2 regions of the Paenibacillus sp. OAE614 genome follow, and region 2 is predicted to be linked to the other one. Evidence: riboswitches for the same ligand, from Rfam matches in the RefSeq annotation. Region 2 holds a riboswitch; the other holds the start of a gene.
The links. Region 2 has a riboswitch for cobalamin ahead of ABIE48_RS28695 (ribonucleoside-diphosphate reductase subunit alpha). Riboswitches for the same ligand answer to the same signal wherever they lie in the genome.
Positions count from the first base shown of each region.

Region 1: linked by a shared signal. The riboswitch ahead of ABIE48_RS01975 (ABC transporter substrate-binding protein) and the one ahead of ABIE48_RS28695 (ribonucleoside-diphosphate reductase subunit alpha) in region 2 are both predicted to bind cobalamin.

Region 1 covers NZ_JBEPOD010000001.1:375,431-383,047, reverse strand. Annotated here, with positions in the region: gene ABIE48_RS01980 (FecCD family ABC transporter permease) at 1-536, opposite strand, end outside; gene ABIE48_RS01975 (ABC transporter substrate-binding protein) at 536-1,549, opposite strand; cobalamin riboswitch at 1,902-2,119, opposite strand; gene ABIE48_RS01970 (histidine phosphatase family protein) at 2,402-3,226, opposite strand; gene cbiB (adenosylcobinamide-phosphate synthase CbiB) at 3,214-4,185, opposite strand; gene ABIE48_RS01960 (adenosylcobinamide amidohydrolase) at 4,182-4,904, opposite strand; gene cobD (threonine-phosphate decarboxylase CobD) at 5,076-6,170, opposite strand; gene lplA (lipoate--protein ligase) at 6,343-7,344, shown strand; gene ABIE48_RS01945 (GNAT family N-acetyltransferase) at 7,532-7,617, shown strand, end outside.
Region 2 covers NZ_JBEPOD010000001.1:6,245,318-6,252,934, reverse strand. Annotated here, with positions in the region: gene ABIE48_RS28705 (M50 family metallopeptidase) at 32-730, opposite strand; gene ABIE48_RS28700 (ribonucleotide-diphosphate reductase subunit beta) at 874-1,905, opposite strand; gene ABIE48_RS28695 (ribonucleoside-diphosphate reductase subunit alpha) at 2,321-4,654, opposite strand; cobalamin riboswitch at 4,889-5,112, opposite strand; gene ABIE48_RS28690 (MTH1187 family thiamine-binding protein) at 5,401-5,703, shown strand; tRNA gene ABIE48_RS28685 (tRNA-Thr) at 5,785-5,856, shown strand; gene ABIE48_RS28680 (YjcZ family sporulation protein) at 6,294-6,410, shown strand; gene ABIE48_RS28675 (sporulation protein YjcZ) at 6,673-6,783, shown strand; partial or broken gene ABIE48_RS28670 (manganese catalase family protein) at 6,887-7,030, shown strand; partial or broken gene ABIE48_RS28665 (CBS domain-containing protein) at 7,144-7,567, shown strand.

The sequences.
Region 1 (7,617 bases), 5.9 Mb from region 2:
GAAAGGAAGGATACGACCGCTCCGAGAAAGGACTGCATCACCACGCCGGACAGAATCAGACTGTTCGTCGGAATTTTTCCGCTCTCCCTGGCCAACGCGATGACCATCCACAGCGTCAGCATTCCGGTCACGAAAGCGACCGCAGGCAGCGTCCAGCCGCCGAAAAACGAATACTGCAGCCCGAAAAAGATCAGGAACGACGCGCCTACCGCCGACCCCGAGGAAACCCCGAGCGTAAACGGATCGGCTAGTGGGTTGCGCAGCACGCCCTGAAACCCCGAGCCGGCCACGGCCAGAGCCGCGCCGACCAGCATGCCCAGCAGAATCCGCGGCAGCCGAACCTTCACAATGATCTGCTCAAACGATGCGTTCCACGTCGGGTCGATATGGCTCCCGATCCATGGAATCCGGTGCAGCAGAATGAGGGCGATGTCCCGGATCGGCAGCGCGACCGAGCCGATCCCCAGACAGATCAGCAGGGTCAGGACGAGCAGGACGATGCCAATTCCTCCATAGCCTGCCAGCTTTTTGCTCATTATTTAAACAGGTCCGGATAAATGGCTTTCGCCACTTCCTTCAAGCCCTGCGTGACGCGCGGGCCAGGACGGCTCAGCAGATTGTCGTCAAGACCGATGACCGCATCGTTCTTCACGGCTGTAATCTGGTCCCAGCCGCTTCGGCCTTTAATGATGTCGCCAAGGCTTTTCTTCGTCTTCTCGTCGATGACGCTGTTGGCATACAAAATCACGTCCGGATTGTCCTTGATGATTTTCTCTTCGCTGATTTCACTCCAGCCCTCGGTGTCTGCCGCCACGTTCACGCCGCCGGCCAGGGTGATCAGCTCATCCATGAACTCACCCTTGCCAACCGTCCAGCCCGGGGAAAATTCGATGTATACCTTTTTCTTCTGCTCCGGCGTCAGCGATTTGACCGCTTCGGTAACCTCGTTTTCCTCCTGCTTCATCTTGTCGACCACCGCTTTGGCTTCCGCCTGATGATCGGTGATGAGGCCGTAAGTTTCGATATTTTTGATGACGTCATCGACTGTCTTCGGATCGGTCTTGAAAATTTGAATGCCGAGGTCGCGCAGCTTCTTCACCGCTTCCTCACTCATCGAAATGCCCGTGAATACGATGTCCGGCTGGGCCGCAATGATCGCTTCCTCGTTCGGTTTCGTAATGCCGCCCATTTTCGCCTTGGACTTGGCTGCTTCCGGATAATCGTCATAATCGGACACCCCAACGATCTCGCTGTCCAGACCAATCGCGAAGAGCGCCTCCGTCTCTGCAGGAGATACCGAGATAATATGCTTCGGCGCTTCCTTGAAAGTAAAGGACTCTCCGGTCGCATCCTGAATGGTCAGCGGATAGGTTGTTTTCAGTTCGTCTGTCTTTGTCTGCGACGCACTGTTATCCGTGTTTTGCTCCGTTTGTGCAGCAGGCTGCTGCGAGGCGGAGCTGTCTTCATTCTTGGCGCCGCAGGCGCTCAGCGATAAGGCAAGCAGCAGCGCCGCAAGGCCTGTGGACCAGCGTTTCAACGTTACGTTCATGATTTCGTTCTCTCCCTCTTTGTCTGTCGAATAATTTTCACAAAAGAGGCCTGACCGGTATACGAAAACGGAATAAACCTGACGGAAATGCAAGAGTGGTAGCGCCGCTGCTCACCATTAGCAGGTGTATGGCGTCTGCCGCTCCATTCTTTGTCAACTAAAAAACCCTGACTCTTGTTCGATCAAGAATCAGGGATTACGTCTGCACGGAACATCCCGCGGCGCCGCCGCGATGGACCGGTGTGCCTTGTAGCATGCTGCTAGGTCAAGTGGTCAAGCTAATGCTTGCTTGAGCCGCGGCGAACATGCGTTATGAAGGGCACGTGAAACGTAATCCTTTCCTCGAAGGACCGTCATTTCCTCTCGTGAGGCAGGTCTCCTGACTTACAGGCTGGGTAAAATCATCCCCGCCTTCCCATCCCGTGTAGCGGCGGAACAGTGGCTTCCTGGGGACATACCTGTTTACAGTGGCGGGACCGTGCCGGAGTTGCACCGGCTTCCCTTTTCACCCGGATCAACGCTCGCCTTATACGGCAGACAGCTTCCGGGACCTCATAAGCACTCCTATTCAATTATCCTGGCCATGCTTCTTTTGTCCTGATTATAGGGGAAAAGCCTGCGGGTGACAATGGAATTTTTGTGTCCGGCACTTGCCGGGATGCATGTCCGGTCGCGTGCCCGGGGGCATGTCCGGACGCGGGCCCGAAAGCATGTCCAAACCCGAGGAACGGACGATTTGGGGAGCAAGTCCTTGTATGAAGGCTGCCTGAGCCCTTTCTCCGCTTCCCATTGCCGGAGTGCAGAAAAGCTCGGACCGGTCGATGACGACCATTACCTCACTCGCATCCTCTCTCAAGCTTCATTCACCAGCTTGCCGTTCCAACTGCCGGTTTCTTCAGTGAAGCTCAGCCGGATCCACAGCAAACTCCCGGGCTGAACGTGAACGTCCCAGAAGGACAGCCCCGGGACGAGGCGGACCGCGAGCTGCCGCAGAACTCCACCATGGGCGACGATCAGCATTCCCGGCGGAACCGGCGATTCGGGGCCGGTGCCTCCCGATCTTTCCGATCGGGAAAGAGCTGCCTCGCTGTCATCGCTCCCCTTCGATCCGGGCAGTGCCGCCTCACCAATCTCGGTCCTTTGCGATCCGGTAAGTTCCGCCCCGCCAGTCTTGATCCCTTGTAATCCGGAAAGGGCCGCCCTGCCGCCGGTCTGGGCCTCTGCCGGTCTGCTGCATGCCCCTTCCACGTCCTTCAACAAGCTGCCGACAAACCCGTCGATCCTTCCGGCAAAATCCGCCCATGACTCCCCGCCCGGCGGCGTCACCTGCTGCGGCGAATCGATCCACTGCCGGTAAAGGGACTGGTGCTGCAGCTGTTCATAGGTATGCCCTTCCCAGGCGCCAAAGTCCATTTCCCGCAGCCGCGGGTCATACATCGCAGTATCTGCTTGCGCCGGACTGATGATCGCCAGTGTCTCCCGGCATCGGGCCAGGTCGCTGCAGTATACGCCGCGGAACGCCTTCCCGGCCAGCTCCCGGGCAAGCGGCGCAAGCTCGTCCCTGCCGCCCGGATCCAGCGGGATATCCGTATGCCCGAGGTAACGCTTCTCCCGGTTCCACCGCGTCGTGCCGTGCCGGACCAGCAGCAGATTTACCTGTTTCACTAGGAGGTCCATAAGCTGCCCCCTGCCGCCCACAGCACGGCGATGCCCAGCACAATAAAGATGACCGATACCGTGATAAGCAGCCGGATCGTCATCGTGATGTCGCGCGCCTCCATCGAGCGCAGCGCCTCGCCCATGTAAGCCCGGAACGAGGTGACGCCGTGGTACACGTTTTCGCCGCCGAGCCGGATGCCGAGCGCGCCCGCCACCGCGGATTCGGGGAAGCCGCTGTTCGGGCTCGGATGGCGGCGCGCGTCCCGGCGCACGGTTCGCCAGGCTCTGGCGGCGTCCAGACGCAGCAGCCAGGCGGACAGCACCAGGATGCCCGCGGTGATCCGGGCGGGAATGAAGTTGGCGATGTCATCCAGCCTCGCCGACGCCCAGCCAAGATGCAAATATTTGTCGTTCTTGTAGCCGACCATGGAATCGAGCGTGTTCACCGCCCGGTAGGCCATCGCCAGCGGCGCACCGCCGATGATGGCGTAGAACAGCGGCGAGACGACGGCGTCGACGATATTTTCCGCCACCGTTTCGACCGTGCCGCGGACGATCTCCGGCTCGTCCAGATGGGCCGTGTCCCGGCCGACGATCATGCCGAGCGACTTGCGTGCCTCGGGCAGATCGCCGCGCCGCAGATGGACAAGCACTTCCTTGCCGGCGTCCTTCAGGCCCTTGACGGCGATCGTCGTGGCGATGAGCACCGCCTCCACCGCCCAGGCCAGCCACGGATGCACCTGATGCAGCCCCCTGAGGACAAGCCATGTCAGCAGCAGAGAGCCGCCCGCCACGATGACCGGGAGCAGAATCCCCGCTCTTTTGAGTCCTGCCGGGCGGGTGACCCTAGCCCGAATGGCATTCTCCACCTTTTTGATCGCCTTGCCCATGCCGATGACCGGATGGGGAATCCACCTCGGATCCCCGATGATCCAATCGATGATAAAAGCCGCGGCAAGGATCCATATTGCGGTCATTTCCGCTCGCTCCAGGCCGCCAGCAGGCCTTCCTTCACCGTGCTGTACACCGCGCGTCCAATCATCGCGCCGAGGTCAGTCGCGGTGCCCGCATAGCGGTGCAGCCCGGCGTAAGCGGCGCTTTGGCTCACGCCGAGGACGACGGCGTCCGTCGTCGTCCCTGTTGCGATCAGCCCATTGTCCGGGTCGCGCACGTCCAGGTCGGCCAGCGCCGCGGCCTTGGCCTCCACCGCCGTCATGACGGCGTTCAGCATAGCCGCCTTCGTCAACTGGCCGTCGATGGCCAGCATGATGTTAATCGTTCCCGGCGTATAGGCCGCGAACGTCCGCCGCTCCGAGCCGGCACGGGCAGCATTGGATACGCCAGCCGTCGTGCAGCAGAACACCGCGGCCTGCTCGTTCTTCTCCTCATGCACCGCTGCATGGCGCAGCTGGACCGCCGTCAGCAGCCCCGCCGTCGTCTCCAGCGGGTATCCCCACGCCGTGAGCCATTCCTCCGCATCGCGCACCGGGTCGCTGCAGTCGTACGTCCGGTCCACATACATATTCGTCACCCGCTGCAGCCTGCTCATGCCGCCTCCGTGAATGGAGCTTCCGAGGCAGTCCAACAGCTCTGGAGCCTCAAGCAGCAAATGCCGCTCTTTCCGCGTCAGCACGAGCCCCGGCCACACGGTGGAATGGTACGTATCCTGCAATCCGTCCATAAATGGTGTCGTCATCGCTTCTTATCCCCCATATTGATCTTGTGTTTATGCGGACTCCAAAATCCGGTCCGCAAAGGATGTGCACATCCCGCGCAAGCGCCTTCTTGCATAGCAGCCGTACCAGCCATTGCCGCTTATGCCTGTACAGCCTGTCCTTTCGGGCAGATCAGTGCAGATCAGTGCAGATCATTCAGCCCGGCTGGCGAGCACGTCGCCCAGCACAGCAAGCAGCCGCGCGTTGGCGTCCGCTCCCTTCACCGCAAACCGGACATGACCCGGCCCCAGGCCCGGGTACATGGCGCAGCTGCGGATCAGGACGCCGCGAAGCCCGAGCTCGCGCTGCAGCTCCCCGGCACTCCACGGTGCCGGCAGCTCCGCGAGCAGGAAATTGGCTTCGCCGCCGCTCACGCGGCAGCCCAGATCCCGCAGACCAGCCCTCAGCCGGGCGCGCTCTGCGGCAATCAGCTCCAGCGTCTCGCGCTCATGCGCCTCGCCGCCCTCGAGGCAAAATTCCCCGGCGAGCAGGGCCAAGCCGTTGACGCTCCACGTCACCTGCTTGCCCGTCATCGCCCGGATCACGTCCGGATGCGCGGCCGCATAGCCCAGCCGCAGCCCCGGAATGGCATAAAACTTCGTCATCGAGCGGACCAGGATCGTCCGCGGAAACCGCTCCAGCTCCGGCAGCAGCGTCATCCGCCGCCCTTCCGGGATGAAGTCGATGAATGCCTCATCGACGACGAAATAGGTCCGGGTCCGCTCCGCCTCGGCCGCCAATTCCCGAATCTCTTCGAGCGGATACTGCACACCGTTCGGATTGTTCGGCTGCCCCAGAAAGAGCAGGTCCACCTTTTTCATCAGTCCGGCAATGTCCGAAACCTCAGCTCTCCAGTCGCGCTCCCGGCTGCCGAAGACGGCATGCACCTCGGCACCGAACTGCTCCGACAGCTGCCGGTACTCCGAAAAGCAGGGCTGCACGATCCCGACCCTCGACGGCGCCAGCCCGAGCAGCAGAAGCGCCATCGATTCCGCCGCCCCGTTTCCGATGCTTAAATGTTCCGGCGCCACGCCCAGTTTGCGGGACAGCAGCGCTTTCAGGCGTCGGTGTCCCGGATCCGGATAACGAAGGATGGAAGGCAGTGCCTGTCCCAGCTTCGCCATGACGCCTTCCGGCGGACCCAGCGGATTGATGTTGGCGCTGAAATCCAGAAAGGACGCTGGATCGCCGCCGTACAGTTCCGACGCGCTCTCCAGATCCCCGCCATGTCCGTATCGTTCCAGCATATGTATTTTCCCCCCAGCAGTTCACTGTCTTGAATCGCTTGCGAATGACCCCATTATGGCGTCAAATTTCGCTGCGCGTCAATTCGGTTTTCGCTTTTGTTTCTTGTCCGCAATTGGTTTACAATAGACGAGGAACCGAATTAATTAAGGCCTTTTAACGGAGGAATCAAATATGCTGTTTATCGATAACCAGGGAATTACCGACCCTGCCGTCAATCTGGCGATTGAAGAATTCGCCCTCAAACATCTGCCCATGGACGACAGCTACCTGCTGTTTTACATTAACCGTCCTTCGATCATCATCGGTAAACATCAGAACACGATCGAGGAGATCAACCAGGAATACGTGAAAGACAACAATATCAAGGTCGTTCGCCGGCTCTCCGGCGGCGGTGCGGTGTACCACGACCTCGGCAACCTCAACTTCAGCTTCATTACCAAAGACGACGGGGAATCGTTCCACAATTTCCTGAAGTTTACCCAGCCGGTCATCGACGCGCTGCACCATATGGGTGTCAACGCGGAGCTGAGCGGACGCAATGACCTGCAGGTCGGCGAGCAAAAGATTTCAGGTAACGCCCAATTCTCAACCCGGGGCCGGATGTTCAGCCATGGCACGCTCATGTTTAACCTGAATCTGGACGATGTTCAGGCTTCCCTGAACGCCAATCCGGAGAAATTCAAGTCGAAGAGCACCAAGTCCGTACGCAGCCGCGTCGCTAACATCAGTGATCTGATGAACCAAAAGATGACGATCGAGGAGTTCCGCTCCGAGCTGCTCCGCTACATTTTTGGCATGGAACCAAACGAAGTGCCGCAGTACAAGCTGACGGAAGCCGATTGGGAGATCATCAACCAAATTTCCAAGGACCGATACCAGAACTGGGAATGGAATTACGGCCAGTCTCCGCAATCCAACGTCAAGCACACGAAGCGGTTCCCGGTCGGCATCATCGACATCCGGATGGACATCAAGGACGCACGGATTCAGGATATTAAAATATACGGCGACTTTTTCGGCGTTGGCGATGTGGCGGATATTGAGGACCGTCTGCGCGGCAAGCGTTACGAAGAGTCCGAAGTCCGGGAAGCCCTCGCGGACATCGACGTGAAGCACTATTTTGGCAACATCGTGATGGACGACCTGATCGGTTTGATTTTTTTGGAAGAATAGTCAGCCCCGGAATTCGTCCTTATGGTAATAGTGACATACAGCAAAGAGAGGCCCCGTGAATTCCATGGACCTCTCTTTTTTATCGCTCGAACCCTCTCATCCTATGGTATAATCGGCTGCAAAAGCTTGCAGACGGGTGTCTTTCACTCACCGCTCAGGCTCACATGAACGGAGGTAAGGTTTTTCCATGGAAATCAGGCCGATCCTTGAAGCCGACTATGACCGCGTGATCCCGGTCGTCAACGACTGGTGGGGCGGGCGCCAAATGACGCA
Region 2 (7,617 bases):
TGGGTTGAGAGAATTCGAGACCGCGTAAGTTTTATCCGGTCCGCATGCTGGTGTTTGCAGCAGGCTTTCGCGCGGGCTTCCGCCAAAACAAGGTCAGGCTTTGGGTGGTGCACCAAAGCGCAAACAGCAGAAACAGCACCGACCAGGCGATGGCAGGGAGCACCGTCATGTGAGCCAGGTTGGCCGCGTCACCGGCCTGCCGCGGATTGGTCAAGGAAGTGATGGCCAGGGTAAGCGGCCCGACAACCGATTCTTCCAGGCAAAGGAAGGCGAGCAGAAGGTAATAGAAATTGCGCACGGTGCTGCCCAGCAAATAAAACACGATGTTCAGCGCCATAAAGATGACGAGCCACCAAACGCCGTAGCTGTTCCGGACAAAAAAGAGCAGGTTGACGGCAGCCAGCAGCGTGATCAGGATCAGCCCGGCGGCCTGCTTGCGTTTGGCGTACCCGTAGAACAGAAGCACAGCGAAGATTGAAGCGATCGTATACCCCGACAGCGAGACGAGCACGGAGCTCCAGCCGGAGGATAAATAGGAGTAGGTGGTCCCGCTGTGATCGGCATTGAGCTCGATGCGCAGAACCCTTCCGGAGAGCAGCAGGGTGACGACCGCATGACCGAACTCGTGAATCATCGTATCCAGGGTGCGGAACCAGGAGGAAAACGGGATCAGCCGGGTCAGAATCGCGGATGCGACAAGAAACAATACAGCCTTTAAGGACTTATTCACGGGCAACGGGCAGCTCCTTTCCAAACGGTAACATGCGGATCTAATATCTTTTGTTCCATCATACACGATCCAATGAAAAAGGGAAGCGCAGCGGAGCTGCACTTCCCGGGTCTTGCGAATGTATAGGATTGTGGGCGAGCGGCTTACAGATCGTCGAATCCGTTGTCGTCGCCGACCTTGCCGTAGTTGCGGGATTTGGCTTCGAAGAAGTCCGTTTTGGTGGCGTTGAGCGCCTCGTCGGAGAAAGGACGAATCCATGGCATGCAGTTGGAATCCACGCCTTCGTAGCCTTTTTCCATCCCCATCATTTTCAGGCGTTTGTTGGCGATGTATTTGATGTAGTCGGACAGCTCATTCAGATCGATGCCTTTAACCTCGCTGAGCGTGTAATGCGCCCAGTTCGTTTCCAGCTCTACCGCGCGGTCGATCGTGCGGTAGACGTAGTCCATGTTCTCCTTCGTGTTCAGCTCAGGGAAATCCTTGAGCAGCTGCTTGAACACTTCGCCGAAGAAATAGCAGTGCTGGTTCTCGTCGCGCTGGATGTAGGAGATCATTTGGCTGGTCGCCATCATCTTCTGGTCACGGGCCAGGTTGTAGAAGAAGGCGAACGTGCTGTAGAAGAAAATGCCTTCCAGGATCAGGTCGGCCACGAGTGCTCTAAAGAACGTTTGCGGATTCTGCTCGTCGCGGAACTCCTGGTAGATTTCAGAGATGAAACGGTTGCGGTCGAGCAGCACCGGATCATGCTTCCAGTATTCGAAAATCTCTTTCTGCTCCTGCTCGGATACGATCGAAGACAGCACGTAGGAGTAGGATTGGTTGTGCACGACTTCCTGCTGCCCGATGATGGCCGAGATGGCCTCCAGCGAGGAATCGGTAAAATAACGCTTTACGTCGCTGATGAACATCGTCTGCATCGAGTCCAGCACAGCGAGCAAAGAAATGTTGATCTTGAAGGTGCGCTGCTCCTCCGGATCGAGGTTGACGAACTGCTGCGCGTCTTTGGCCATCGGAATTTCGTCGGCGATCCAGTGGTTCAGCAGCAGAACCTTATACAATTTGTACATATGGGGCATGCGGATATCGTTCCAGTTCAGGATGCCCGAGCATTCACCTTCGATGATGCGGGTCGAGCGGTTCGGCGCTTCGGTGTTAAAAATCTTTTGCATTTGCATACTCGATTTCACTCCTTGTTCTTTATTTTGCTTGTTCATATATATCAACATCCGTCACAGAATGCTGTAATCCATATCAAAGGTTTCTCGTAGTTGTACTTATCCGTTAGCCGGACGCGTGGCGAGCTCCCGCATTTTGCGAAGCAAAACAGGGAGCAAAGCCGCGCGACGCAAGGGGTCTCCGAGAATCGAGGAGACCACCACACGCACCGCTCAAACGTAAAAGCGTGTCCCCCATACCTGCAAAGCAGGAGGGGGACGAAAGCGACTCACAGCACATATTCACATCAAGAAAATCCGCAACCCGCCGGTCATCCGCCACATTCCGGGTGTCCAGAGGGCAGCGCCCTCGGGGCCCTCCCTTGGAAGGGAGGGTTTGGGAGGGATCGAAAAAGGTTTTAGGCTTTAACATCTTTTACGATGCACACGACTCGCACTCTTCAATCGTCAGCGCACGGCTGCGGACGTAGTACGTCGTTTTGATGCCAGCTTTCCAGGCGTGAAGGTGAAGCTCAAGGAATTCCGTCGCCCGGATATCCGGACGAACGTACAGATTGAAGCTTTGAGCCTGGTCGATATGGCGCTGACGCGCCGCGGCCATCTTGATGGACCAATGCTGGTCAATCAGGAATGCCGTTTTGTAATACCAGATCGTCTTCTCGGACAGGTCCGGAGCCGGGTTGGCGATCTTGTAGGTCGTTTTTTCCTCGTAAGACAGAAGGTCGTACAGCGGATCGATGCTGGCGGTGGAGCCGGCAATGATCGAAGTCGAGCCGTTTGGCGCGATAGCGAACAGCCAGGCGTTGCGGACGCCGTTCTGCTGCACTTCCTGCTGGAGCTCTTTCCACTGCTCGGTGGTGACGAACTTGCCTTCATGCTCGCCGTCGACATAACCGCGGCTGGTGAAGTAAGCGCCGTTCTCCCAGTCGGAGCCTTTGAACTTCGGATAGTGGCCTTTCTCCTTGGCCAGCTCCATGCTGGATTTCACGAGCAGGTAGTTGATTTTTTCGTACAGATTGTCGTTATATTCAACCGCCTCGTCGGACTCCCAGCGGATGCCTTCAAGGGCGAGCAGGTGATGCAGGCCGAAGGTGCCGAGTCCAACCGCGCGGTATTGGCTGTTCGTATATTGGGCTTGCAGGACTTCAATGTTGTTGATGTCGATGACGTTATCCAGCATGCGTACCTGGATCGGCACCAGGCGGTCCAGCACATTGTCCGGAACGGCACGGGCCAGGTGAATCGAGTTCAGGTTGCAGACGACGAAGTCGCCGGGAACCTTGGAAATGACGATCCGGGTTTGGCCGTCTTTGGTCACGAGTTCTTCTTTTTCCACCACGGTGGCGGACTGGTTCTGCATAATTTCGGTGCACAGGTTGGACGAGTAGATCATGCCATGTGCACGGTTCGGGTTCGCACGGTTGACGGTATCCCGGTAGAACATGTACGGCGTGCCGGTTTCCAGCTGCGATTTCATGATGCGCTTCATGATGTCGATCGCAGGCACCGTAATTCTTGGAAGCAGCGGGTGGGCAACCGCTTCGGCGTACTTCTCGCGGAACGATCCTTGACCTACCGTTTCGTCATAATAATCCTCAAGACCCGCCGGGCGGCCATTGGCATCCTTCCAGCCCATGATTTTCTTCACTTCATGCGGGCAGAACAGGCTCCACTCGCCGCGGGCTTCAACCGCCTCCATGAACAGGTCAGGCAGGCACACGCCATGGAACACGTCATGCGCTCTCATGCGCTCGTCGCCATTGTTCAGCTTCAGGTCCAGGAAGGCCAGGATGTCTTTGTGGAAGACGTCCAAGTAGACGGCAACCGCACCTTTACGGGTGCCGAGCTGGTCAACGCTGACCGCCGTGTTGTTCAGCTGGCGGATCCAAGGGATAACGCCGGAGCTGGTATTCTTGTGACCGCGGATGTCAGAGCCGCGTGCCCGGACTTTGCCGAGGTAGACGCCGATGCCGCCGCCCATTTTGCTGAGACGGGCCACGTCGGTATTGGAGTCGAAAATCCCTTCCAACGAGTCGTCCACCGTGTCGATAAAGCAGCTGGACAGCTGTCCGGCGACCTTCTTGCCGGCGTTGGACATCGTAGGCGTAGCGGCGGTCATGTACAGGTTGCTCATGGCCCAATACGCTTCCTTCACGAGCTCAAGGCGCTTGTCCTCTGGCTCAGTGTGCATCAGATACATGGCGATGACCATGTAGCGCTCCTGCGGAAGCTCCATAACGCGTCCGTCGAAATCATGCGCAAGGTAGCGGTCGGACAGGGTCAGCAGACCGATATAGTCGAACAGCAGGTCGCATTTGTAATCGATGCAGCGGCCCAATTCTTCAATTTGCTCTTTTGTATAGCAGGTGAGGAGCTCCTCGCGGTAGATTCCTTTTTGCACCAGCTCGGTAATGAGAGGGTAGAACGCACCATATGGCTCGTCAGGATAGGCTTTGTAGCGGCGGTTGTAAGCGGCCTTCTTGTACAGGGAGGTCAGCAGCGAGCGCGCTGCGGCGAACTTCCAGTTCGGCTCCTCCTTGGTGACCAGCTCAAGCGCCGACATCGTGAACGCGCTGCTGATTTCGTCGCCGGTGACTTCCTCGCGGCGCAGTTTGCTCTGCACGCCTCGAAGGAGGCGCTCCTTGTCCAGGGTCTCCAGCCCCTCCAGGATTCGGTCGGCATAAACGGAGAGACGGATTTCATCAAAAGCCAGCTGGCGGTTGTTCGGTTTGGTAACGAGCTGCGGCATGGTGCAGATCTCCTTTCAAAGTTTGTATATTTGGTATAACGGAAAGTAGGACGATGCTGTTAAGAGGGAGCTCTTGCTGTGCTTGCCCATACAAAAGGCATTTCCGAAGAACCTGAAGCACAGGTACGAAAATGCCGCTAGATCCCGTATGCCCTATTTACGAGCATGGGAAAAAATATCTATCACCCTATGTATAGATATCGACTGGCATCACGCACCTATTCCTCGTAGGCCTTTCGTGAGACAAAACAGGCAGGTCTCCTGACTCCCGAAAATGCGATATTCGGCGCCTTCCCGTCCGCGTGACGGACAGTGGCCTTAGCCGATATCGTGCCGAAAGCTCGGAGCTCTCGGGCCTTCCGGTTACAGTGGCGGGACCGTGACGGATTCACACCGTGCTTCCCTATTATGAACGCCTGGCAAATCGAGCCGTGTTCACCTGTTTCCACTATATTTGGTTGCTTTCATACTAATTTAACCCAATATATTGTGTTTGTAAACATAGTTCCTCTTAAAAGACGAGCAATGAGAATTATACCAGATGGACCCCCGGGGCGCTACTGTGAACCATTGGAGATTAACCTCTAGAGGGGGCTGAAAAGGTAGAAATCGGGCGGAATTTGCAGGAAAAACGCGAATAAAAAATTTTGCGGGCCATCCTTTTGCGATTCCGCAGGCGGTCGGGTACAATAAAATTAGGAATAAAGTTCGATCCGCTTGCAAAAGGATAAAGGAGGCGCACGACCATGGCAATTGCAGAGGTAACGGTCATTCCGATCGGAACGGCAACGACCAGCCTGAGTTCCTATGTGGCACAAATGCAGCAGGTGCTGGCGGAACAGAAGGGGATCGGCTACGAACTGACGTCGATGAGCACGATCATCGAGGGGGCTCTTCCGGATGTATGGCAGGCGATAGCAGCCCTGCACGAAGCACCGTTCCTGGCCGGCGCGCAGCGCGTATCCACTTCGGTCAAAATCGACGACAGACGGGACAAAGCCTCTTCCAGCGCCCAGAAGCTGCAATCGGTCCGCGACAAGTTGAAATAAATTCCAGTCGCAATGAAGTATTGCATTTTGGAGAAGAAGTTGTATAATAGTTTTTGTTTGACGGAAAATTTCATTTTCCACGCTGGTGTAGCTCAGGGGTAGAGCAACGCACTCGTAATGCGTAGGTCGGGGGTTCAATTCCCTTCACCAGCATCTTTCATAAGCCTTGCAGGACGCGGGTTTCCGGATTTCGGAGACCGCGTCTTTTTTTGTTGATTTTGCTAAACTTCTAACATTCTTCTACCCTTTGGTTGAGTAAAGTGTGTTTTTCGCCATCAATTAAAAGAAAATGGAATTTCCCCTGACGGCTGTCGCAGGTCCTAGCAGCGCAGCATGATCGATCCAGAGGAGCGCAAAGGTATCCCACTCATGACAAGAATCAGGAATGATAAAGACCTGTATGTAAGAACCAATTTCCTATACAGGGCATATAGTATAGTGGCTCATAAAACTTCCTTGATGTAAGGCAAAGCCCGCTTTCGAAGCGGGCGTTTTCATTCAAAAAAAAATCAATCTTAAGTGCGTTTACCCATACCAAATAGTGGAATACACATATTGTAATATTAACTTCTGACAAAGGAGGTATATGAATGAGCGACGGTGTTGTTGGTGGCGTAGGATACGGATACGGTTTGCACAGCAATGTAGGTGCTATCCTGGTGCTCTTTATTCTGTTGGTAATTATTGTTAAGGCATTCTGTTGGTAATAAAAAGTCAGGAATGAGGAAGCCCCTGCTGGCTATGTGCTGGCAGGGGCTTTTTTATTTATAAATAAAGTAGTTTCTTACTATCTAGGCACGTACAGGTTGGATTATTAGGGTAGCACGTGTTGTGCTAATCCCGTGAGCCCGCCGTGGGCTCTCTCGAGACCGAGAAAAAATAGTCTTTTAAACCGCTGACTCTGTCCACAACGCTGAAAGGTTTCTTTCATAGAATAAAACTGATCCTATGAAGAAAGGGGAATATCACATGAGCGAAGTTGGTGGAGTTGGTTATGGTGGCGGCTGGTCGACGAGCGTCGGCATCATTCTTGTCCTCTTTATTCTGCTTGTCATCATCGCGAAAACTTGGGGATACTAATTGCTGAACGGTCCTTAGCCCACCTGGTCGATCCGAGGGCATGAGACCAGCACAAGCGAAGCGCAGTGATCCGTTACGGATCCTGCGCTTTTTTATACATATCATCGGCGAAATTTTCAGTGGACAAACGCCTAGCCGTAACGGCGGGGAGCTGAGAGTGATTCAGCCGCCGGAGGGCTTCCCGGTACCGATGATGCCTGAGCTGGCCGATGAGCACAGCCCGGGGATCACGGATATGAATCGTTAAGGCTGACAGCTGCCCCATATTTCTGTAGTTCCTAGTACAGCGTCCCAAGCCTGAATAATCCCGGTACCCCTGGGTAAAATACGGGGGATCATTCCTAGAGGAGGTAAACAGCAATGACGATGGTTCGCGACGTAATGACCAAAGACGTAAAGGTATGCGCACCCCATGATTCGGTCACGGCGGCGGCGCAAATCATGCGCGATGTCAACTGTGGATCGGTTCCGGTCTGCGAAGGCAAAAAAGTGGTAGGTATGATTACCGACCGTGATATCGTGCTGAACTGCGTAGCTGCGGGTAAAGACCCGGGCAGCGTACACTGCCATGACTGCATGACAAGCGATGTCATTTCGTGCTCGCCGGGACACCGATGCCCATGAGTGCGCGCAATTGATGGCCGACCATCAAATCCGCCGCATTCCGGTTGTAGAGAACGGAGAAATGGTAGGGATTTGCGCAATTGGCGACCTGGCAACAATGAACATCCACATCAATGAAGCCGGCGATGCGCTCAGCCAAATTTCTGAACCTCTCCATTAAGAGGACGGCGCGGCAGGGAAACTAGTTCCCAGCAGAAGCACCCGTATAGC